DNA from 3 places in the Variovorax sp. J22R115 genome. Region 1 is predicted to be linked to each of the others. Evidence: predicted binding sites of a transcription regulator. Region 1 holds the regulator's gene; each other region holds the start of a gene.
What was found. Region 1 encodes sigma-54, which starts transcription at its own class of promoters, with help from an activator protein. Its sites were predicted from a motif close to TGGCANGNAANCTGCTTT; they were not measured.
Positions count from the first base shown of each region.

Region 2: QTI04_RS32475 (DUF2126 domain-containing protein) is a predicted target of sigma-54. The motif match lies at 3,895-3,912, and genes of this name have one in related genera.
Region 3: QTI04_RS10760 (methanol/ethanol family PQQ-dependent dehydrogenase) is a predicted target of sigma-54. The motif match lies at 2,434-2,451, and genes of this name have one in related genera.

Region 1 is NZ_JASZYM010000010.1:104,626-112,200, forward strand. It holds gene QTI04_RS18705 (YceI family protein) at 1-338, shown strand, start outside; gene QTI04_RS18710 (phospholipase D family protein) at 340-1,944, opposite strand; gene QTI04_RS18715 (RNA polymerase factor sigma-54) at 1,958-3,544, opposite strand; gene lptB (LPS export ABC transporter ATP-binding protein) at 3,576-4,352, opposite strand; gene lptA (lipopolysaccharide transport periplasmic protein LptA) at 4,367-5,044, opposite strand; gene QTI04_RS18730 (thiol:disulfide interchange protein DsbA/DsbL) at 5,168-5,818, opposite strand; gene QTI04_RS18735 (SPOR domain-containing protein) at 5,901-6,614, opposite strand; gene argS (arginine--tRNA ligase) at 6,629-7,575, opposite strand, start outside.
Region 2 is NZ_JASZYM010000031.1:36,504-44,078, reverse strand. It holds gene QTI04_RS34405 (TniQ family protein) at 1-1,054, shown strand, start outside; partial or broken gene QTI04_RS34400 (TniQ family protein) at 1,051-1,488, shown strand; gene QTI04_RS32485 (hypothetical protein) at 1,972-2,439, shown strand; gene QTI04_RS32480 (ComEC/Rec2 family competence protein) at 3,060-3,845, opposite strand; gene QTI04_RS32475 (DUF2126 domain-containing protein) at 3,967-7,461, shown strand.
Region 3 is NZ_JASZYM010000005.1:196,139-203,713, reverse strand. It holds gene QTI04_RS10775 (branched-chain amino acid ABC transporter substrate-binding protein) at 1-415, opposite strand, end outside; gene QTI04_RS10770 (PQQ-dependent catabolism-associated beta-propeller protein) at 439-1,356, opposite strand; gene QTI04_RS10765 (ATP-binding cassette domain-containing protein) at 1,467-2,180, opposite strand; gene QTI04_RS10760 (methanol/ethanol family PQQ-dependent dehydrogenase) at 2,546-4,369, shown strand; gene QTI04_RS10755 (cytochrome c) at 4,493-4,852, shown strand; gene QTI04_RS10750 (substrate-binding domain-containing protein) at 4,876-5,718, shown strand; gene QTI04_RS10745 (hypothetical protein) at 5,737-6,414, shown strand; gene QTI04_RS10740 (hypothetical protein) at 6,425-6,808, shown strand; gene pqqE (pyrroloquinoline quinone biosynthesis protein PqqE) at 6,829-7,575, opposite strand, start outside.

The DNA of each region.
Region 1 (7,575 bases):
GCGTCGACCTGCTCAACAGGCACTTGCAGAGCAAAGACTTCTTCAACGTGGCCGAGTTTCCGACCGGCCGCTTCGTAGCCGACAAGATCGCCTTCAATGGCGACAAGGTCACCGAGGTCGCAGGCACGCTCACGCTCATGGGCCAATCCCGGCCGGTGACCTTGAAGGCGAACCGCTTCAACTGCTACCTGAGCCCGCTGATCAATCGCCAGATCTGCGGTGGCGACTTCGAAACCACGGTGGAGCGCAGCAACTGGGGAATCACCTGGGGCATTCCTTTCGGCTTCGAGGACAAGGTGCGGCTGCTGGTACAGGTAGAGGCCGTGAATATCAGATAGCCTACAAGAGGCTCTCCGGCGCGAGCGGCGCCAGCAGTTCCAGCATCACGCGGTCCCACAGGTTCGAGTCCGGCTCCACGGTGAGCACGGTCTCGACGCCATCCTCGGTACTCACCCATTCGAGCTTCTCGCTGCCCTGCGCGAAACGCACGCGGTAGGCACCCTGCTGCTTCAGCACATCGAGCAGCTTCAGCACCTGCTGCGCCAGTTCGGGGCTGAAGATGATGAGTCCGATCTCGGTGTTGTGCGTGTCGGAGCGCGGGTCGAAGTTCATCGAGCCCAGAAAGAGCGTGCGACGGTCGAAGATGGCCGACTTCGCATGCAGACGGCCGACCTGCGAGCCGAAGAGGCCGAGTCGCACGCTGCGGCGCGTGCGTGCCGAACTCAGTTCGTAGAGTTCCACGTCGAGCCGCAGCATGTCGGGCCGGTAGCGGCGGTAGCCGGTATGGACCACGGGCTCATCGGTGGCCGCCAGCGAGTTCGTGACGACGCTGACGTGGACGTTGCGGCCGCGGATCTCGCGCATCACTTCCAGGCCGGCCTTGCCGGGGATCAGGTAGGGCGAGACGAGCGTGACTTCGGAGCGCGCGCGCCGCATCTGCTCGATGACGTTGTAGCGCACGCTGTCGACGTCGAGCAGCGGCACGCCGCCATAGGACGCGATCTTGCCGATGACGCGCTCGGGCGAGTCGGCATAAGCCTCGGCACGGGTCCAGATCAGGCCAAGCTTGCCGGTCTTCATCTCTTCCGCGATCGGGCCGTAGCCGAGCACGTCGTTGGGCGCGGACGGGCGCGGCGCGGGCGTGGTGGCCGGGCCGGTCGCCTCGTCGAAGCGACGCGCCAGTTCCTCGCCCGACAGGCCGCTCGTCACGACACTTCCGATCGGCCGCACGTACGGGCTGTTCCAGTAGAGGTCGAACAGGCTTTCCAGCCGGGCGACCAGGGCGCCGGAGACGAAGGTGTCGATGTCCAGGAAGTTCTCGCCGGCCGTCTGCGTGAAGTACTCGTTGCCGATGTTGCGACCGCCTGCCACCGCCATCGCGCCATCGGCGATGAAGAGCTTGTTGTGCATGCGACGGTTGACGCGATCGAAGTCGAAGAGCGAGCTCGAAAAGCGCTGGAGCATGCTGCCGCGCCCGGCCGGGAACGGATTGAACAGCCTGAGTTCGACGTTGGGCACGGCGGCGAGTCCGAGCAGGAGTTCATCCTCGCCCGAGGTGTAGAGATCGTCCATCAACAATCGCACGCGCACGCCGCGATTCGCCGCGTCGCGCAGCGTGCGCAGGAAATAGCGGCCGGTCTCGTCGTCGGCGATCTGGTAGTACTGCACGTCGAGCGTTCGCTCGGCGCGGCGTGCGAGTTCAAGACGCGTGTGGAGCGCGAAATCGCCGCCGGGCATGAGACGGAAGCCGCTCAGGTCCGGGTCGGGCTGGGAGGCCTTGGCCATGCTGCCGAGCGCGGTGTCGGCCGAGGCGGCGATCGCGGTGGAAGGCGTGCGTTCGAATTCGTCCGGCAAGGTCGCGCAGCCGGTCGCGAGCAGCAGCGCCATGATCCACACCCAACCCAGCCGCAACCCATTCGTGAACAGGGCTGGGCGACTTGTCATCGGCAATCGCCCTTCAGAGGGCCTTGCGCAGATTGGCGGGGGCGATGCGCAAGGCTTCGCGGTACTTCGCGACGGTGCGTCGCGCGCACTCGATGCCCTGCTCCTTCAGCATCTCGGAGATCTGGCTGTCGGACAGCGGCTTCTTGAGGTCTTCCGAACTCACGAACTGCTTGATGAGCGCGCGCACCGCCGTGCTCGACGCATTGCCGCCGGTTTCGGTGCCCAGCGCCGAGCCGAAGAAGTACTTGAGTTCGACGGTGCCGTAGGGCGTCGCCATGTACTTGGCGGTGGTCACGCGGCTGATGGTCGACTCGTGCAGTCCGAGTTCGTCAGCGATCTCGCGCAGCACCAGCGGGCGCATGGCGAGTTCGCCGTGCACGAAGAAGCTCTTCTGCCGTTCGACGATGGCGTTGGACACGCGCAGGATGGTGTCGAAGCGCTGCTGGATGTTCTTGATGAACCAGCGTGCCTCCTGCAGCCGCTGCGAGAGCGCCTGGCTGCCCTCGCCCTTGTGCTGCTTGAGCGCACCGGCGTAGATGTCGTGCACGCGCAGGCGCGGCATGACTTCGGGGTTGAGCATCACGCGGAACTTGGTGTGGGTGCCGTTGCCGACACGCGTGACGATCACGTCGGGCACGACCACATTGCGCTCGACATCGACAAAGCGGCGACCCGGCTTGGGTTCGAGCCGCGCGATGAGCTGCAGCGCCGCGCGCACTTCTTCCTCGTTGCTGCGGGCGAGCGTGGCCAGGCGCTTGAAGTCGCGCCGGGCAAGCAGTTCCATCGGCTGCTTGCAGATGGCGATGGCGGTCTTGCGCACCTGCGCTTCATCGTCGGTCTCATCCTCGTGCGCCAGGGCTCGCAACTGGATGGTCAGGCATTCGCCGAGGCTGCGCGCGCCCACGCCGGCCGGCTCCAGGCTTTGCAGCAATCCGAGCGCGACCTGGAAGTGATGCACGAGGTCATCGAACTGGTCGTTGTCGTCGCCCGCCAGGCCGGACGCGAGGGCGGGCAGCGAGTCTTCGAGGTAGCCGTCGTCGTTGAGCGATTCGATCAGGAAGCGGAGCGCGGCGCGATCGGTTTCGCTCAGGCGCAAGGCCAGCGCCTGACGGTGCAGGAAGGACTGCAGCGATTCCTGGCTGCGCGCAAGTTCGGTCGCGTCAGTGCGCTCGTCGTCGCCCAGGTTGTTGGCGCGCGCGGGGGCGTCGCCGCCCCATTCGCTGTCGTCGGGGGCGAGGTCGACGGAACCGTCGCCTTCCCAGTCGGGCTCGCCATCGGCCGTATCGGCGGTGGCGACTTCGGAGTCGCTGGTGGTCGCGACCGCGGCTTCGGAGACGGACGCCGAGGCGCCGGGCGTGAAGTCGCTGTCGCCCTCGGCCAGTCGATCGTCGTCGCGCACCTGCGCATCGGCCGTCTCCAGCCCGAACTCCTCGCGCGTGGCCTCTTCGGCCGTGCGTTCGAGGAACGGGTTGTCGTCGAGCATCTGCTCGACTTCCTGGGTCAGCTCGAGCGTGGAAAGCTGCAGCAGCCGGATCGACTGCTGGAGCTGAGGCGTCAGCGCGAGATGCTGCGATACGCGCAGCGAGAGACCCTGTTTCATGGAGAACCGAAAACCCTCGCCTTAGGCATGGTCACATGCGGAAATGTTCGCCAAGGTACACGCGGCGCACCTCGGCGTTGTCGACAATCTCCGCGGGCGTGCCTTGTGCCAGCACGTGCCCGTCGCTGATGATGAAAGCGTGATCGCAGATGCCCAGCGTTTCACGCACGTTGTGGTCCGTGATCAGCACACCGATGCCGCGTTCCTTCAGGAAGCTGATGATTCGCTGGATCTCGATCACCGCGATGGGGTCGATGCCCGCGAAGGGCTCGTCCAGCAGGATGAAGCGCGGCTGCGTGGCCAGGGCGCGGGCAATCTCGACGCGCCGTCGCTCTCCGCCGGACAGCGACAGCGCCGGCGAATCGCGCAGGTGGTCCACGCGCAGGTCGGCCAGCAGTTCGGCGAGACGTTCCTCGATGCGCTGCTTCGACAGCGTCACCGGCCGTCCATCGGCATCGGGCTCGCGCTGCAGTTCGAGCACGGCGCGGACGTTCTCCTCGACCGTGAGCTTGCGGAAGATCGATGCCTCCTGCGGCAGGTAGCTCAAGCCCATGCGCGCGCGGCGGTGGATCGGCATGTGCGCGATCGGTTCGCCGTCGATGGTGATGTCACCGGCGTCGGCCCGCACCAGGCCGACGATCATGTAGAAGGACGTGGTCTTGCCCGCACCGTTGGGGCCCAGGAGACCGACGACTTCGCCCTTCTGCACGCCCAGCGACACATCCTTGACGACCTTGCGGCTGCCGTAGCTCTTCTGGAGCCCACGCGCTTCGAGGCGGCTGCCTGGCGCGCCAGCGCCCTCACTCATGCCAGCGGTTTCGATCACTTCTTGGGCTCTCCCCCGAGGGTGGTGGTGGAGCGCAGGCCGGTGCCTGACGCCGGGGCAGCGGGCTTGCTGCTGGCAGCCGACGCAGCGGGAGCGGTCGGCGCAGGCTTGGGCGTGAGGATCGCCTTGACCCGGCCGCCCTGGCTCGCCACGCCGGCGTTCGGCGGCACCGACGAACCGTTGACGGTGAACGTGTCGTTGCTCTGGTCGTACACGATCAGCGGGCCGCTGCTCTCGTCGTTCGGCGTAGCGCCGATCAAGCGGCGCATCACCGCGCGGCGAATGAACTTGACGTTGTCGGCTCGGCTGTCGTATTCGATGACTTCACCCTCGCCCTCGATCCACTCGTCGGACCCCGCGTCGCGCTTCTGCTTGTAGTAGGCCAGCTTGCCGGGCGCCGCCGTGACCACGCCGAACTGGTAGCCCTCGGGGTCTTGCCGGACGTCGATCCTGTCGCCGCGGATGATGATCGTGCCCTTGTTCACGACCACGTTGCCCGTGAAGACGCTGGTCTGCTTGAGGTCGTCGTAGCGCATCGAATCCGCCTCGATGTTCATCGGCTTGGTGCGGTCTGCTTTCTCGGCCTGGGCAACCGACGCAAGGCCGGCCAGGGCCAGGGCGAAAAACAGCGCACGGCTGAGATGGCGGAGAGAAGATGGGAGTGGCGAGATCATAGAGGCACGAAACTTGCTCTGACGATTGTATGCGGCCGGCGGATGCGGTTTCGCGAGGCCTGACGAAAAAGCCCGCAGAAGCGGGCCTTCTTGAGCGGGCGGGTGGCGAAACCACCCGGTTTTTCAGCCCTTGCGGGCTTCGCCGATCAGGAAATCAGTGACTTGCAGCGCGCGGTCCAGCGAGCCGGCCGTGTCGCCGTCCACATACCAGCGACCGGCCACGCCGATGGCCGGCACGCCGGCGACCTGGTAGTCGCTCGTGAGTTGGGCTGCGCGCTTCGCCTTGCCGGAGACCGAGAAGGACTTGTACAGCTCGGCGAACTTCTTGGCATCCAGGCCCGGCTGCTTTTCGGCCCACGCCAGGATCCCCGCGTCGCCGGTCAGGGGCTGGCGCTGCTTGTGAATGGCGTCGAACAGCTTCAGCTGGAACTCGTCCACCTTGCCCATGGCTTCGAGCGTGTAGTACAGGCGCTGCTTGGCTTCCGTATCGTTGCCCACGAAGGGCACCGGAATGCGCTTGAAATTGACGTACGGCGGCAGTTTCTTGACCCAGGCTTCGAGTTGCGGCTCGAAGGCCGCGCAGTGCGGGCAGTTGTACGAAAAGAATTCGACCACTTCGACCTTGCCGGCCGGCGTGTCGACCGGCGCGGGCTTTCCGAGCACGACATAGTCGGCGCCGGCCTTGGGCAGCCGTTGCTGCTGCGCGTGCGAAGGCGCCACGAGGGGAAGAAGGCCCAGCGAGGCAGCGGCCAGCGAAAAGTCACGACGATTCATTGAGAGGTTCTCCTGTCGGCTGAAAGAGCCCGCGACCCGGAGTGGAGTTCCCCGGTTGCGCGAAGTAAAGAAAAGCGAAGGTTCAGCGCTGGACGCGGACCAGGGCCGATTCGAGCCCTCCGCTGTCGAGCCGTTCCTTGAGGTGATCGGCGTCGTCCTTCTTGTTGAACGGGCCTGCACGCACACGGTAGACGGTCCGGCCGGCCTGCTCGCGTTCGGTCACGCGGGCTTCCACCCCCATCAGCGACAGCTTGGCGCGCTGCGCTTCGGCGTCCTCGGAGGTGCGGAAGGCGCCGGCCTGCACGAAGTACATGAAGGGGTCGGTGCTGGGGGCGGCGTTCGCGCTGCTGCTGGTGCCCGCGCGCGCCTTGGCGAGATCGCCCAGGGGGTCGCTCGACGGCGTGGCGTTGGCCTCGGCCGGCACGGGCGCGGGGCGTGCCGTGCGCGGCGGGGTGGCCGGGTCGCTGCCACGGGAACCCGGGGCAACCACCACTGGCACGGGCGCGGCCGGCGGGTTGAGAGGGCCGACGCTGGCCGGCTGCGTGGGCGTTGCTGGCGTCGCCGCGGCGGCGCGGGGCGGCGGCGCCGACTTGCCCGCGAGCGGCGCATTCGGATCCCAGTCGCGGTTCTTGCGCGCCTCGGCTTCGTCCTGCTCGGGGCCGCCGCGCTGCGTCTTGGTCATGAACGGGATCGGAACTTTGGTCACGTAGACCGCGATGCCGAGCGCCACGCCGAGCCCGAGCACCAGCCCGATGATCAAGCCGATGACGATGTTGCCGCTTTGTCTTTGTTTCATGGTGGAGGTCGAAATCACATCTTTCGCGGCGCGCTCACGCCGAGAACAGCGAGGCCATTGTGCAGCACCTGCGCAGTCGCCGCGACCAGCGCGAGGCGGGCCCGCTTCACCGGCTCGTCGTCGACCAGGATGCGCTCGGCGTCGTAATAGCTGTGGTAGCTGGCGGCCAGTTCGCGCAGGTAGAAGGTGACGTCGTGCGGTGCGAAATCCTTCGCCGCGGCGGTCAGCATGGCGGGGTATTTCGCGAGTTGCAGCAGCAGGGCCTGCGACGCCGGGCTTTGCAGCGGCGACAGGTCCACGTCCTTGAGCGTAGCCGCATCGCCGCCCCACGCTGCCAGCACCGAGCAGATCCGCGCATGGGCGTACTGCACGTAGTAGACGGGGTTGTCGTTGTTCTGCGCCAGCGCGAGGTCGATGTCGAAGGTGTATTCGGTGTCGGGCTTGCGGCTCAGCAGGAAGAAGCGAACCGCGTCGGTGCTGGTCCACTCGATCAGGTCGCGCAGCGTGACGTAGCTGCCCGCGCGCTTGCTGATCTTGACCTCTTCGCCGCCGCGCATCACGCGCACCATGGTGTGCAGCACGTAGTCGGGGTAGCCGGCGGGAATGCCGACGCCGGCCGCCTGCAGGCCGGCGCGCACGCGCGCGATCGTGCCGTGGTGGTCGGTGCCCTGGATGTTGACCACCTGGTGGAAACCACGCTCCCACTTGGCGATGTGGTATGCCACGTCGGGCACGAAGTAGGTGTAGGTGCCGTCGCCCTTGCGCATGACGCGGTCCTTGTCGTCGCCGTACTCGGTCGACTTGAGCCACAGCGCGCCGTCCTGCTCATAGGTCTTGCCGGCGTCGACGAGCTTCTGCACCGTCGCCTCGACCCGGCCGCTGGTGTAGAGGCTGGACTCGAGGTAGTAGTTGTCGAACTTCACCTGGAACGCCTTCAGGTCCAGGTCCTGCTCGTGGCGCA
Region 2 (7,575 bases), on a different contig from region 1:
GGAGCTCTTTAATTTGAGCGCCGAGGAGCTCCTCTGGAAGCACACGGCTTTCCCGTACGCGACAGCTTTTGTCCTTGGGGAGAGCTTCGAGCACGCTCGCAGCGCATCCCTGGATGGCGGGCCGGGCATGCCCCGGCTGCTTGCTGCTATGCAGAACGTCAGCGCAGAGGTGCCGCACCGGCGCTATTGCCCACAGTGCGTGCAAGAGAGCGTCGCCCGATACGGCGAGAGCTACTGGCACCGTGCGCACAACTTGCCGGGAGCACTTGTCTGCCCATGGCACGCCTGCGCGCTTGTGACAACGCAACTGCCTGCAAGTTCCACGCTTCGAACCATCTACGGCTTGCCGATTGAGTGCGGGCAACCTATTGCCCCCGACGCCAAGCCGCAACCACCAAGGGCCATATTGGCACTCGCGCGCGCATCTCGGGAACTGCTGAGCAGGCCAGTCGGTCCCGGGCACGCCCGCGACTCTGAGTGGTACAGACACCTTGCAATCTCTAAGGGCTGGCTGAGCCCACCTCGTGAGGTCAACTTCGCGGCGCTCCAAGGTGCCCTGCTGCGCACTTACCCCCCGGCTGTGCTGAATTCCTCCGGAAAACAGGCCGACAGGCCTAATTGGGCATCCCTTTTCTTTCGCCCGGCCACCAGCTTCAGTTTTGCGCCACTCAAGCACCTCCTGGTGGAGACTTTGCTCAGCACTCGCAAACCCACGCGACCAATGCTGGACCATGTGCCTACCGGACCTCGCGGAACGCTATCCGAAGCCGTGGACGCCTTCTACGCCCCGCGCGCTCAAAAGGAGCTGAGACGCGCGCTTCAGCAAGGCGACGTTTTGAGCACCGAGCAGTTTTTGCGGCGCGTGGGCGCGTTCGGCCCGTATCGACACAGAGCGGACCAGCTGCCATCCCTGCGGCAGGTTGTTCGCGATTTTCGAGGCTCGCCAGCATCAATCAAGCAACTTCTACCTGGCAAGACGCTCTACCGAAACACCGCGGGCTCGTTCACCGACCGGGACCAGGGCCAACGTGAAGCAGCTCGAGTCTCTCCATGATTCCAGCTCCTCCGCTTTATCCCGACGAACTCTTGTCCGGGGCCCTTGCGCGCTGCTGCAGGTGGTTCGGTGTGTCTATGGGCGCCCTCGAGTCCAAAGTCCTGAGGGTCGGCATCGTCAAGAATCGGTTCCTTGCGGTGAACCTTCTGCACGAGGCTGCAAGTCTCTTCCGGACTACACATGAAAACCTCCTTTGGAACCACACCGCGTTTCCGTACATGACCGCCTTCGTCGGCGGTGACGAGTACGACCGAGTATTTCACGATGTCCTGAATTCGGCGGGAGGAGGCAGAAGCCTTGGACGAACGCGTCTGGCTGCTGTGGGTGTGCGACGTGTTTGCGTCAAGTGCCTGGAAGAGGACCTCTCGCGATACGGAGAAAGCTACTGGCACCGGTCACACAACATGCCGGGAACATTTTTCTGTTCAGAGCACAAGTGCCTGCTGCATAAAACGTCGCTTAATGCGCACTACATGACGTCAACCGCTCTGCCGGCGGAGTGCGCGCTACTCGCGCCTCCCGATGCGTGGACGTCACCATGCTCTCTAGACCTGTCGATGGCGTCAGCTGCGCTTCTAAAACGAAAGCCGGGGCCAGGTCATCACAGGTCTGACGACTTCTATCTCAGCTTAGCTGTCGAGCTCGGATGGTTGAGCAGTAAAAGGCGTGTAAGCCGCGCCGCTCTAGTCGAAGTGTTCCAAGATTGCTTCACGAGGGATTTTCTTGACGCAGCGTCGTTCGGCCCTGGCCCAGACCGAAAGTGGCCGATCGGCGCGTTCAATCTAGGATCGACTCCGCTCTCCCCATTTAGACACCTAATGGTTGAGACCGCCCTTCGGCATGGAACGCCGCGGCCTGGTTTTCTAGACCACATTGCCAAAGGCTCACCACGTGTTATTGGGGCGCACGAGGCGGACATGAGGTTTGAGGCCGCGGGAGTTGCCGAACTCGCGAAGGTCATGGCGGCTGGCAGGAAAGTCACGCTCGAGCAGTTTCTCAGGCGTATTCGTGGTGCCAAGGGAGCATGGGTCTACAGAAGGAGCGAATGCCCGAAGCTTGTTGAAGTAATCAAGCGCCTGCAGGCGTGGAACAACGCACGCCCGAAAGCTGCTCAGGACGTCACCTGGCGACAGAGAGATGAGGAACTGTCCGCAGCGGCGGCGGCCGAATTCTTCAAACTTCAAGAAAGCGGCGAGACACTGACCACTCGTGCACTGCTGAAGAGGATTGGCGGCTGGGCGGCATGGAAACACGCGGCCAGCGACATCCCGAAATTAACAGACGTCGTAAGACGCTTCCAGAGTTGGAACGCTTCCGTCAGAGTCCGCTCTCCGCTCAAAGCACCAAGCAGACGACGCGCGGCTTGCCGCCGCAGCGGCTGCTGAACTGGAGAAGTCAATCGCCACTGGCGAGAGGCCCACAATCGGTCCTGTCATGAAACGAATCGGAGCGGTCACGACTTGGAATCGGTATAGGGGCGAATGTCCCAAGCTCAGACAAGTTGCGGAGCACGTGCGAAGTTGGCAGGCCTCCAAGGCCCGAACGGTTCGCTCTAGCCGCCACTAGGCGGGATGGCTGGCCGCCGCTCGAGAACTCCAGCGGACAACCCGCCTAGACGGACCACAGAGCCCTGCGGGGCTCACACCGCCGGACAGGACGTGCTGCAGGCAAACCAGTTCATCGGCCCCTTCAGGTTAGGCGTTCTTTGAATCGCAAACCTTTGGCCGGCGGGACCACTCAATCCCCTTGCCGCTAGACGCCCCGCACGGCCGCCAAGGCGATGGAAGCACCCTCCCCTCACCCCCGCGGCGGATATCGCGTCTAAGAGCCGTTTACGAGGCGAATACTTTTTTCTACTGTATGCGGCGATTCCGGGAGAGTAGCTAACCAAGAACAGCGGCCGAAACGGACGATCCTCCGATACCCAGGCGAGCGTAAGCAATGAAAGCGCGCGGTATGGCCCCCCTATTTGCGTGTCTCCTATGAGAACGCATCAGACCGGGAGTCAGGAATAGAAAAATCTTCCCAGGTCGATCGCGTTCTGGTCGCCGGTGACCAGCGCCGCGATCACCCCGGCCGACCGCGGATCCGCCACGCGCTCGAAGACGGCATCGCGCACGGTCTCCCGCAAGCGCTCGACCGGATGGCGCCAGGTGGCGGCGATGCGTTCGGGGCGCGGGTCCCGGGCGCCGGTTCGCACCTGGCCCGTGGCGTGCACGCCCTGCTCCCACAGGCGCAGTTCCTGGTCGAAGCCATGCGGGTTGAGATTGCCGTGGGGCGCCCTGAGCCGCACCGTCATGCGCCAGCGTTCGCCAGCGTGCACGCGGCCGGGCGGGTCGACCGCACCGGTTTGACCCCATGGCCCCGAGCCTTCCGCGTACCAGCCCAGCGAAATGCGCCGGGGCACATCCGGGGGCTCGGCCGATTCGACTTCGAGCTCGAAGCGCACCATCCCCTCGCCGCGCTGGGGCATCTGCGCGACCACCCCGATCACTTGCAGCTCCCGCCCTTCGAGCGTCGGCGGCAGCGCCCCGTCGGCATAGGCCGTCGCCCGCCAGCCCGCCATCCCCACGCCGAACATCGCACCGAAGAGCAGCGCCATCGGCAAGACGCCTCGAACCGGGCGTCGCGACGAATGCAGCGCAAGCCAGCCACCCAGCGCACCGGCCAGCAGGCCTGCGTAGGCCGCCCAGTTCCACAGCGCCGGTTGCTGCAACTGAAGCGCAGCCCCAAGCACCGAGCCTGCCATCGAGGCGAAACCGACCAAGCCGCGCGCTTTCGCGCCCGGCATCACGAGACTACTCCCTGTCGCATGCGAATCACTCCCTGGAACCGCTCTGTGGCGCGCTAATTGCTTTCTGTGTCGGCTAGTATGCGTCTCACCCGAGGCACGCTCGACGCACTGAGAAACAATGTCAATCCACGCCGCCCTCCACCACGTCACTCACTACAAGTACGACCGTCCGGTGCAACTAGGGCCTCAGGTGATCCGCCTGCGTCCCGCACCGCATTGCCGAAGTAACGTGATCTCGTATTCGCTGCGCGTCGAGCCCGAGCAGCACTTCATCAACTGGCAGCAGGATCCGTTCGCGAACTACCTGGCCCGGCTGGTGTTTCCCGAGAAGTCGCGCGAGTTCAAGGTCACGGTCGACCTCGTGGTCGAGATGGCGGTCTACAACCCCTTCGATTTCTTCCTGGAACCGCAGGCCGAGAACTTCCCCTTCAAGTACACCGAGGCGCAGGCGCAGGAACTCGCGCCCTACCTCGTGGCCGACGAGGCCACGCCGCTGGTGCAGGCCTATCTGGAGAAGATCGATCGCAAGGAGCAGCGGACCATCGACTTCCTGGTCGGCATCAATCAGCAGGTGCAGAAGGACGTCAACTACCTGATCCGCATGGAGCCCGGCGTGCAGACGCCGGAAGAAACGCTCACCAACGGCTCCGGCTCCTGCCGCGATTCCGGCTGGCTGCTGGTGCAACTGCTGCGCCATTGCGGGCTGGCGGCGCGATTCGTGTCGGGCTACCTCATCCAACTCACGCCGGATGTGAAGGCGCTCGACGGCCCGAGCGGCACCACCGTGGACTTCACCGACCTGCACGCCTGGTGCGAGGTCTACCTCCCCGGCGCCGGCTGGATCGGGCTCGACGCCACCTCCGGCCTGCTGGCCGGCGAGGGCCACATCCCGCTGGCCTGTACGCCGACGCCGTCGAGCGCCGCACCGATCGAAGGCGTGGTGGACGATGCCGAAGTCGAGTTCGGCCATGAAATGAAGGTCACGCGCATTCATGAATCGCCGCGCGTCACCAAGCCCTACACCGAGGAGCAATGGGCCGAAGTGCTGGCGCTCGGCGATGCGGTCGACAAGCGCCTGAAGGCCGGCGACGTGCGCCTCACCATGGGTGGCGAGCCGACCTACGTGGCCACCAGCGACCGCGATGCGGCCGAATGGAACACCGATGCGCTCGGCCCGACCAAGCGCGGCTACGCGACCGAACTCGTGCACAAGCTGCGCGCCGAATACGGTGAGGGCGGCTTCCTGCACTTCGGGCAGGGCAAGTGGTATCCGGGCGAGCAGTTGCCGCGCTGGGCGCTGTCGATCTTCTGGCGCGCCGACGGCGAGACGCTCTGGCACAACCCCGCGCTTTTCGCGGACGAACGCCATCCGACCCACTACACCAGCGAAGACGCGCGCCGCTTCACCACCGTGCTCGCGCACCGCCTCGGACTGACCGAGCGCTACATCCAGCCCGGCTACGAGGACGTCTACTACTACCTTTGGCGCGAACGCCGGCTGCCGGTGAACGTCGACCCCTTCGAATCGAAGCTCGACGACGAAATGGAGCGGGTTCGCCTGCGCCGCGTGTTCACGCAGAAGCTCGACGCCGTGATCGGCTACATGCTGCCGATCGAGGCCTCGAACGCCGACACCGATGCGCCCGCGCTCGCAGGGCCCGGCTGGAAGACCGGCCCCTGGTTCTTGCGCGACGACCGCATGTACCTGATCCCCGGCGATTCCCCGATGGGCTATCGCCTGCCGCTCGACTCGCAGCCATGGGCCAGCAAGGGAGACTATCCCTACCTCGTCGAGCGCGATCCGACCGCGCCGCGCGATGCCTTGCCGACCGGTGCCGACTACCGTGCACGCTACGCCGGCCCGCCGACCGGACCGCATGCCGATCGAAGCGCAGTGCCCTATGCCTTCGGCACGCCGCCCGCGACGGCTGCGTCGGTGCGCCTGCAGACGCCAGGCGGCAATGCCGGTGACGCAACGGAGGCCAACCTCGATCTCACCACGCCCCGGATGCCACGTCGCGGCGAGTCGGCCCACTGGGTCACGCGCACCGCGCTGTGCGTCGAAGTACGCGATCCGCGTCGCGCCAACGGCCCGGCCGCGGAAAAGATCGGCAACGCCTCGGGTGTGCTCTATGTCTTCATGCCGCCACTCGCCCGGCTGGAGGACTACCTGGATCTCGTCGCCGCGGTCGAAGCGACCGCTGAACAGCTCGGCGTGCAGATCGTCATGGAGGGCTACCCGCCCCCTCGCGATCCGCGCCTCAAGATGCTGCAGGTCACGCCCGATCCGGGCGTGATCGAAGTCAACATCCACCCGGCACACAACTGGCGCGAACTGGTCGATCACACCGAGTTCCTCTACAACGCCGCGTTCGAGACGCGCCTGTCGGCCGAGAAGTTCATGACCGACGGCCGCCACACCGGCACCGGGGGCGGCAACCACTTCGTGATGGGCGGCGCCGTGCCGACCGACAGCCCCTTCCTGCGCCGGCCGGAACTGCTCGCGAGCCTCTTGCTGTACTGGCACAACCATCCGTCGCTGAGCTACCTGTTCTCGGGCATGTTCATCGGCCCCACCAGCCAGGCGCCAAGAGTCGATGAAGCACGCAACGACCAGGTCTACGAACTGGAAATCGCGCTCAAGGAAATCGCCCGCAACCGCGAGATCTACGGCCAGAACATGCCCGCATGGCTCGTGGACCGCACGCTGCGAAACATCCTGGTCGACGTCACCGGCAACACGCATCGCAGCGAGTTCTGCATCGACAAGCTCTATTCGCCCGACTCCAGCACCGGCCGCCTCGGCCTGCTCGAACTGCGGGCCTTCGAGATGCCGCCGCATGCCCGCATGAGCATCGCCCAGCAACTGCTGCTGCGCGCCTTCATCGCCCGCTTCTGGGACGATCCGTACAAGGCGCCCGCCACGCGCTGGGGCACCGAGCTGCACGACCGCTTTCTGCTGCCGACCTTCGTGAACATGGACTTCGACGACGTCATCAGCGAAATGCGGCAGGCCGGATTCGCCTTCGACCCGAACTGGTTCGCGCCGCATTTCGAATTCCGCTTCCCGCTGGTCGGGCAGGTGCAGGCGATGGGCATCGAGCTGTCGCTGCGCAACGCGCTGGAACCCTGGCACGTGATGGGCGAGGAAGGCTCGGCCGGCGGCACCGTGCGCTATGTCGACTCCTCCCTTGAACGGATCGAGGTGCGCGTCACCGGCCTGAACGAAAGCCGGCACGTCATCACGGTCAACGGCAAGGTGCTGCCACTGCAGCCCACCGGCACGGTCGGCGAGTTCGTGGCTGGTGTGCGCTACAAGGCCTGGAATCCGCCGTCGGCGCTGCATCCGAGCATCGGCGCGCATGCGCCGCTGACCTTCGATATCGTCGACACCTGGATGAAACGCTCGCTGGGCGGCTGCCAGTATTTCGTCGCGCACCCGGGCGGACGCAACTACGACACGTTCCCGGTGAATGCCTACGAGGCCGAGAGCCGGCGACACTCGCGCTTCTCGCGCATGGGGCACACGCCAGGGCTGATGAGCACGCCGCCGGCCACCATCGAGCTGGCCGGAAGCCGCGAGTTCCCCTTCACGCTCGACCTGCGCCGCTAGAGCCGGGAATACCGCGGAACCGGCTTCGCCGGGCCGCTGGTGTTGCCCCCGGTCGGGGGTTGGCCCAGCGACACGAAGTGCGCGAAGCCTGGGGGGTGAGTTTCCCCTGACAAT
Region 3 (7,575 bases), on a different contig from region 1:
GCGCCCGGCAGTCCTGCTCGCGCAGGCGGTCGGCGGCGTCGCCGATGTTGATCACCGGCAGCTTCACGGCATCGACCACGGCCAGCGTCCAATCGGCAGGAAGGTCCGTGAGGAGCACTGCGGCGCCCGCCTTTTCGGCCGCCTGCGCAGCGGCGCGTGCCGCCTCCGGCGAGGCGGCAGACTGCTTCGTCAACACCACGGCCGCATCGACGGCCTGCAGCTCGAACTGCCCTTCCTCCAGCGCGACATCCAGCCCGTCGCTCGCCGGGCCGCCAGGGTGGCCCAGGAACTGGCGCTCCAGGCGCGAGCGTTCGAGCCGCGCGTCGGAGTCGGGCACCAGGAGCGTCGCTTTCAACGGAGTGACCGCGCCCGCCGCCTGTCCGGCCGACGTCGACGCCGCAAGCAGCAGCGACATGCCGACGAAACAGGCGGCTCCCTTCATTCAACCACCACCAGCCCATAGGGCACGCGGCCGACCGGGATGCTCTTGATCGGCTTGGCCGCCGCGACATCGACCACCGTCACGTCGTCGCTCAAACCGTTGACCACATACAGCCGGGCTTCGGCCTTGTCGAGCGTGACGTTCCACGCGCGCTTGCCGACCAGCACGAGATTCGTGACCTTGCGCTGCGGCACGTCGACGAACGCGACGTGATTCGCCCTGCCCAGCGCCACGAAGGCGCGCTTGCCGTCGCGCGACATCTGGATGCCCACCGGCGTGATGTCTTCGCTGCGCGCGCCCTTGACTTCGAACTTCAGATTGCCGACCACGGCACGGGTGGCCGTGTCGATGATGCTGACGCTGGCATCGAGTTCATTCGTGACCCACAGCTCCTTGCCGTCGGGCGTGAAGGCCATGCGACGTGGCCGCTTGCCCACTTTGACGTTCTTGACGATGGAAGCGCTGGCGACGTCGATCACGTGCACGAGGCTCGCGACCTCGGAGGTCACGTACAGCGTCTTGCCGTCCGCACTGACTTTCACGCCTTCGGGCTCCTTGCCGACCTTGATCGACTTGAGCACCTTGCCGTTCGACGCATCGACGAAGCTGACCGCGCCTTCGTCCTCGTTGGACACGTAGATGGTCTTTCCGTCCGGCGACAAATCGAAGGCCTCGGGCTCGTCGCCCAGCGGAACGCGGCGCAGCGACTTGCCCGTCGCCGGGTCGATCACGTCCGCAACGTTCGACTCGGTGCAGGCGAGCATGATCAGGCGATCCGGCATGACCTGGATGTGCCGCCCTCGCTTGCACGTCGGAATGGTGCCCTTGACGCTGAGCGTGGCCAGGTCGATCAGCGTGACTGCCTGGTCTTTCTCGCTCGACACATAGGCGGTGCCCTGCGCCATCGCGGCCATGCCGAGGCACGCGCCCAACAAGGCCGCTAACGAACGGGCGGCACACTTCGGAACCCCGGCAACTTCAACCATCTCGACGTCTCCTTGTTGATTTGAATCGGAACTACGGATCAGCTCGTGCGCGCGATGAAGCCCTCCTCCAGCGTGGGTTGTCCCAGCGCCTGTGTCACCTGGGCCGGCGTGCCATCGGCCAGGAGTTCGCCGTGGTGCAGCACGAGGACGCGGTCGGCACCTTCGGCCTCCTCCACCCGATGCGTGGCCCACAGGACGCAGACTCCGCGCTCCTGCACGTTCGCATGCAGGGCGCGCATCAGGTCCTGGCGCGATCGGGGGTCCAGGCCCACCGTGGCTTCATCCATCAGCAGCACGGAGGGCCGATGCAGCAAGGCGCGCACGAGTTCGACCTTGCGTCGATTGCCGCCGGACAACTCGCGCACCCTGCGATCGAGATCGGCGTCGATGCCGAGCTGGGCGCAGCCGGCCTCGATGCGCTGCGCCGCCAGGCGCCGCGGCAGCCCGTGCAGGTCGGCCTGAAACAGCAGGTTCCGGCGGATGCTGAGATCCAGGTCGAGCGACACCTGCTGGAACACGACGCCGATATGGCGCAAGGCCGCTGTCGCAGACCGGTGGAACGAATGGCCGGCCACTTCGACCTCGCCTTCGTCGGCGGCAAACAGCCCGGTGAGCACCTGGAACAAGGTCGACTTGCCCGCGCCATTGGGCCCCAGCAGCGCCACGAACTGACCTGACGCCAGGCTGAGTGAAAGGCTCTTGAGCGCCGCCCGCGCGCCGTAGCGCTTGGTCAGACCGGTGGTCCGCAGCATGGTCGTCGTTGGCAACGTCTGTGGCATGAATACCTTCGAGCATGCAATAGGCGCGCCCATCGGCGCAAGCGGGTTGCGCCCTGCAGGCGGCACGGGCTGCAGATGCTTCGTCTGCCGGTGAAACACTCTGTGTCGAAAGTGGTTGCCACAATTTCGGCGCAGAGGGTTTCCCCTTAGCGCAATGGCCAATTCGAACGACTCGAAATAGAGGCGGCGGCATCTGGCTGGACCCGCGAATTCGAAGTGTTCCAGCGGGCGCGCATCTTGCATTTAGTGCACTTGCCGGCTTCATTGCGTTGCGCGGCAGTCGCCCTGTCGGCACGTCCGTGCGGGCGGTATCTGTGAATCAGAACAAGGAGACTTCGATGCGAATTTCCGGGCATTTTCACGGGCGACTTTGGCGTTATTCGGCTGCGGCGCTCCTCGCGATGCCAGCGTTGGCATTAGCCAATGCCGACGTCGAGAAAAATATCGCCAATTCGAAGAATTGGGCGATGCAGGCTGGGGACATGTACAACCAGCGCTACAGCAAGCTCAAGCAGATCAACACCGGCAACGTGGGGAAGATGCAGGTCGCGTGGACCTTCTCCACCGGCGTGCTGCGAGGGCATGAAGGCTCGCCACTGGTCATCGACGGCAAGATGTACCTGCATTCACCGTTCCCCAACAAGGTCTTCGCGATCGATCTCGATACGCAGAAGATCCTCTGGAAGTACGAGCCGAAGCAGGACCCGGCGGTGATCCCGCAGATGTGCTGCGACACGGTGTACCGCGGCCTCGCGTATGCCGAGGGCAAGGTCTTCCTGCAACAGGCCGATAGCAATCTCGTCGCGCTCGACGCCAAGACCGGCAAGCCCGTCTGGACCGTGAAGAACGGGGACCCGAAGCTGGGCGCCGTCAACACCAACGCGCCGCACGTCTTCAAGGACAAGGTCATCACCGGCATCAGCGGCGGCGAGTGGGGTGTGCGGGGCTTCCTTGTGGCCTACGACATCAACACGGGCAAGGAGGTCTGGAAGGCCTACAGCACGGGACCCGATGCCGAAATGCTGATGGACCCGGACAAGACCATGACCTGGACCGACGGCAAGATGGCGCCCGTCGGCAAGGACTCTTCACTGAAGACCTGGAAGGGCGATCAGTGGAAGCTCGGCGGCGGCACCACCTGGGGCTGGTACAGCTACGACAAGAACCTGAACCTGGTGTACTACGGCACCGGCAATCCGTCGACCTGGAACCCCTCGCAGCGCCCCGGCGACAACAAGTGGTCCATGACTATCTTCGCGCGTGACGTCGACACCGGCATGGCCAAGTGGGCCTACCAGATGACGCCGTTCGACGAATGGGACTTCGACGGCATCAACGAGATGATCCTGGCCGACATCGACGTCAAGGGCAAGCCCACGAAGGCGCTCGTGCACTTCGACCGCAATGGCTTTGCCTACACGATGGACCGCGTGACGGGCGCATTGCTGGTGGCCGAGAAGTACGACCCCAAGGTGAACTGGGCCACGAACGTCGACATGAAGACCGGTCGCCCGCAAGTGGTGTCCAAGTACTCCACCGCGCAGAACGGACCCGACGTCAACAGCAAGGGCATCTGCCCGGCAGCGCTGGGCTCCAAGGACCAGCAGCCGGCCGCCTTCGACCCGGAGACCAAGCTCTTCTACGTGCCGACCAATCACGTGTGCATGGACTATGAGCCGTTCAAGGTCGAGTACACCGCCGGACAACCGTACGTCGGCGCCACGCTCTCCATGTACCCGGCACCGGGCAGCCATGGCGGCATGGGCAACTACATCACCTGGAACGCCGGCACCGGCAAGATCGTGCAGAGCCATCCCGAGAAGTTCTCGGTGTGGAGCGGCGCGCTCAACACGGCTGGCGGCCTGTCGTGCTACGGCACGCTCGAGGGCTACATGAAGTGCGTGGACAAGAAGAACATCAACAAGGAACTCTTCAAGTTCAAGACGCCCTCCGGCATCATCGGCAACGTGTTCAGCTATGAACACAAGGGCAAGCAGTACATCGGGGTGTTCTCGGGCATCGGCGGCTGGGCCGGCATCGGCATGGCCGCGGGCCTCGAGAAGGACCAGGATGGCCTGGGCGCCGTGGGCGGCTACAAGGAACTGAATCAATACACCGAGCTCGGTGGTTCCTTGACCGTGTTCGCACTGCCCGGCAACTGAGTGTGGGGCCCCTGTGGGCCGGATCCGGAGATGGCAGTCGAAAGGCTGCCATCTCTTCATGCTGAAGACAACAAGGATCTCGCAATCATGAGTTCTAGGAAGGCGTTTCTTATCGCTTGCGCAATGCTGTCCATGGCAGGCGCACTTCACGCGGACGACAAGCCCCCTTACAAGGTGGTGGATGGCTACAAGGTCGACAGCGAAACGATCAAGGGCTTCCGGGCGTGGCGCGCCGCCGCCTGCGACCGCTGCCACGGCGCCAACCAGGAAGGACTGGTCGGGCCATCGCTGATCGTCAGCATGAAGACACTCTCTAAGGAGGACTTCGTCAAGGTCGTGACCAACGGCCGGCTGGACAAGGGCATGCAGAGTTTCGGCACCAGCCCGGTCGTCATGGAAAACATCAACCAACTCTACGCCTACCTCAAAGGCCGGTCCGACGGCGCCATCACGCGCGCGAAGGTCGAAGAGATACCCAAATGACCCTTGCCGGCCCCCATCGATGCATGCTCGCGGCAGCCGGCATCGCGCTGGCGGCGCTCGCGGCCGGCGTGGCTGCCCAGGACACCCCTGCCAAGCGCACCGCGCTGCGTGTCTGTCAGGACCCGAACAACCTGCCGTTCTCGAACGTCAAGGGCGAGGGGATCGAGAACAGGATCGCTGAAGTGTTCGGCAAATCGCTGAGTTTGCCGGTGACCTACTACTCCTTTCCGCAGCGCCTGGCCTTCATCCGGAACACCCTGAGGTTCAAGCTGCCGGGCCAGGACTACCCGTGCGACATCGTGATCGGCGTGCCCGCGGGCTACGACCAGGTGTCGGTCACCAAGCCGTACTACCGCTCGACCTACGCGTTGGTCTTCCCGAAGGGCAAGGGCCTGGACAAGGTGGTGTCCGGCGAGGACTTCCTGAAGCTCGATCCGGCCCAACTGGCCAAGCTGCGTATCGGCATCTACGACCGCTCGCCCGCATCGGCGTGGCTCGTCAAGCACAGCCTCGTCGAGCAGGGCGTGCCTTACCAGGTCATGAACGCCGACCCGGCCCAGTATCCCGGCGAGATCATCGAGAAGGACCTCGCGGCCGGCAAGATCGACGTCGCCATCGTCTGGGGCCCGATCGCCGGCTACTACGCGCAGCGTGTCAAGTCGCCGCCACTGGCGGTGGTGCCGCTGAAATCGGAGCCCGGCGTCCAGTTCGACTACCAGATCGCCATGGGCGTGCGCTACGGCGAGCGCGAATGGAAGCAGCAGGTCGAAGGCCTGATCGAATCCAACCGGTCGCAGATCGAGGCCATCCTGAAGGAGTACGGCGTGCCGCTCGTCGACGCCTCGTACGCGGCCCCGAAGCAATAGTGCGCCCCCCTCCTCCCGATGAACGCAATTTCCGCCCTCAGACTGGCACTCGCGTTGATCTGGTGGATGCCCTGGCTGGCCGTGGCGGCGACCGATTTCTCGGTGGCCGAACGGGCGCTCTTCATGGACAACCAACTCGCCGGGCTGCGGCCTCCGCTCACCCTGCACTACGCCTTTCACAAGACCGGGACCCTGGAAGAGCCCTTCGACGACACGGTGAGCCTGATGCTGACGGCGCAGCCCGACGGCAAGTGCTGCGCTGTTCGCGCCGAGTTCTTCAGCGGCGCGCGCGCTGTGCGCCAGCCCGAGATCGAAAGCGCCGAAGGCAACCCGGCCATCCTCTACTTCCTCGAACGGGACATTCGCGAGATGCAGCGCCTGACGAAAGGCCAGGCCAACTACTTCCGCAAGCGCATCCGCATGGCGGTGTACCAGGGTGCCACGGTGCGCACCGTCAACCTGCCCTATCGCGGCAAGCCGGTCGCGGTGCGGGAGATCAGCATCTCGCCCTACCTCGACGATCCGCTTCGCGCGCGATTCGAAAAGCTGGCCAACAAGACCTATGTCTTCCTGCTGTCGGATGCCGTACCGGGCGGCCTCTATGGCATCCGCAGCCGAATCGACGGAGAATCCGCCGCCTCGGCGCCGTTGATGGCCGAGGAGATGCTTATCGACGGCGCCGGACGCCAACCCTGACGGACCTCCCATGCAACGTTCGCCCACATCGCTCAAGTCGCCCCTTCTGCTGCTGGGCCTGTGCGGAGCCCTGCTGATGGGCGCGAGCCCAGCCCATGCAAACGACTTCCCCACCGCGGACCGTGTGCTCTACGTGCAGGAATGCATGCGCGCGCACCCTGGTCCTCAGTTCGAAATGATCAACAAGTGCTCGTGCGCGCTCGACGCGCTGGCCACCAACGTCAAGTACAAGGACTACGTGACGATGAGCACGATCACCAAGGCCATGTCCATCGGCGGCGAGCGTGGCGGCGCGATTCGCGACGTGCCTTCGCTGGAGCCTCAGGCCAAGCGCTACCGCGAGCTCCAGGCCAAGGCCGAAAAAGGCTGCTTCATCACCCCCGACGCCAGGTAGTCGGCGCGCAGCCAGGCACTTCAGGACTCGACGGGCACCCCGCCGAGCCGACGCGAGTTTTCCGGCGCGCGAAACACCAGGGGATGCTCCACGGCACCCGCCGGCGACAAGCTGCCCGCGCGCTCGACGGCCTCTTCCACCAGGTGATGGTGCGGACTCTTCACGCAGGCCGGGTCGGCAACGGCCGGGTCGTTGGCCAGCATGTACGCCTGGCAGCGGCAGCCACCCAGATCCTGCTCGCGGAATTCGCAGCTCACGCAAGGCTCCTTCATCCAGCCGGTGCCGCGATAGCGGTTGAAGCCCTCGGAATCGAACCAGATCTCGCGCAGGTCATGCGTGCGAACGTTCGGAAAGCTCAGCCCCGGCAGCATCTTCGCCGTGTGGCACGGCAAGGCCGTGCCGTCGGGCGTCACGTTCAGGAAGGTGCTGCCCCAGCCGTTGACGCACCGCTTGGGCGTGCCTTCGTGGTAGTCGGGCGCAACGAAGAAGATCCGCATGCGCTCGCCCATCCGCGCCCGCCAGGCGTCGGTGGTGCGCTCGGCCTGCTGCAGCTGTGCATGCGTCGGCAGCAGGTGATCGCGGTTCAGAAAGGCCCAGGAGTAGTACTGCGTGTTCGCCAGTTCCAGATACTCGGCGCCGAGTTCGGCCGCCATGCCGATGATGCGGTCGATGTGGTCGATGTTCATGCGGTGGATCACCACGTTCATCACCATCGGCCAGCCCTGGTCCTTGATGATCTTCGCGACGCGGCTTTTGAGCTCGAAGGT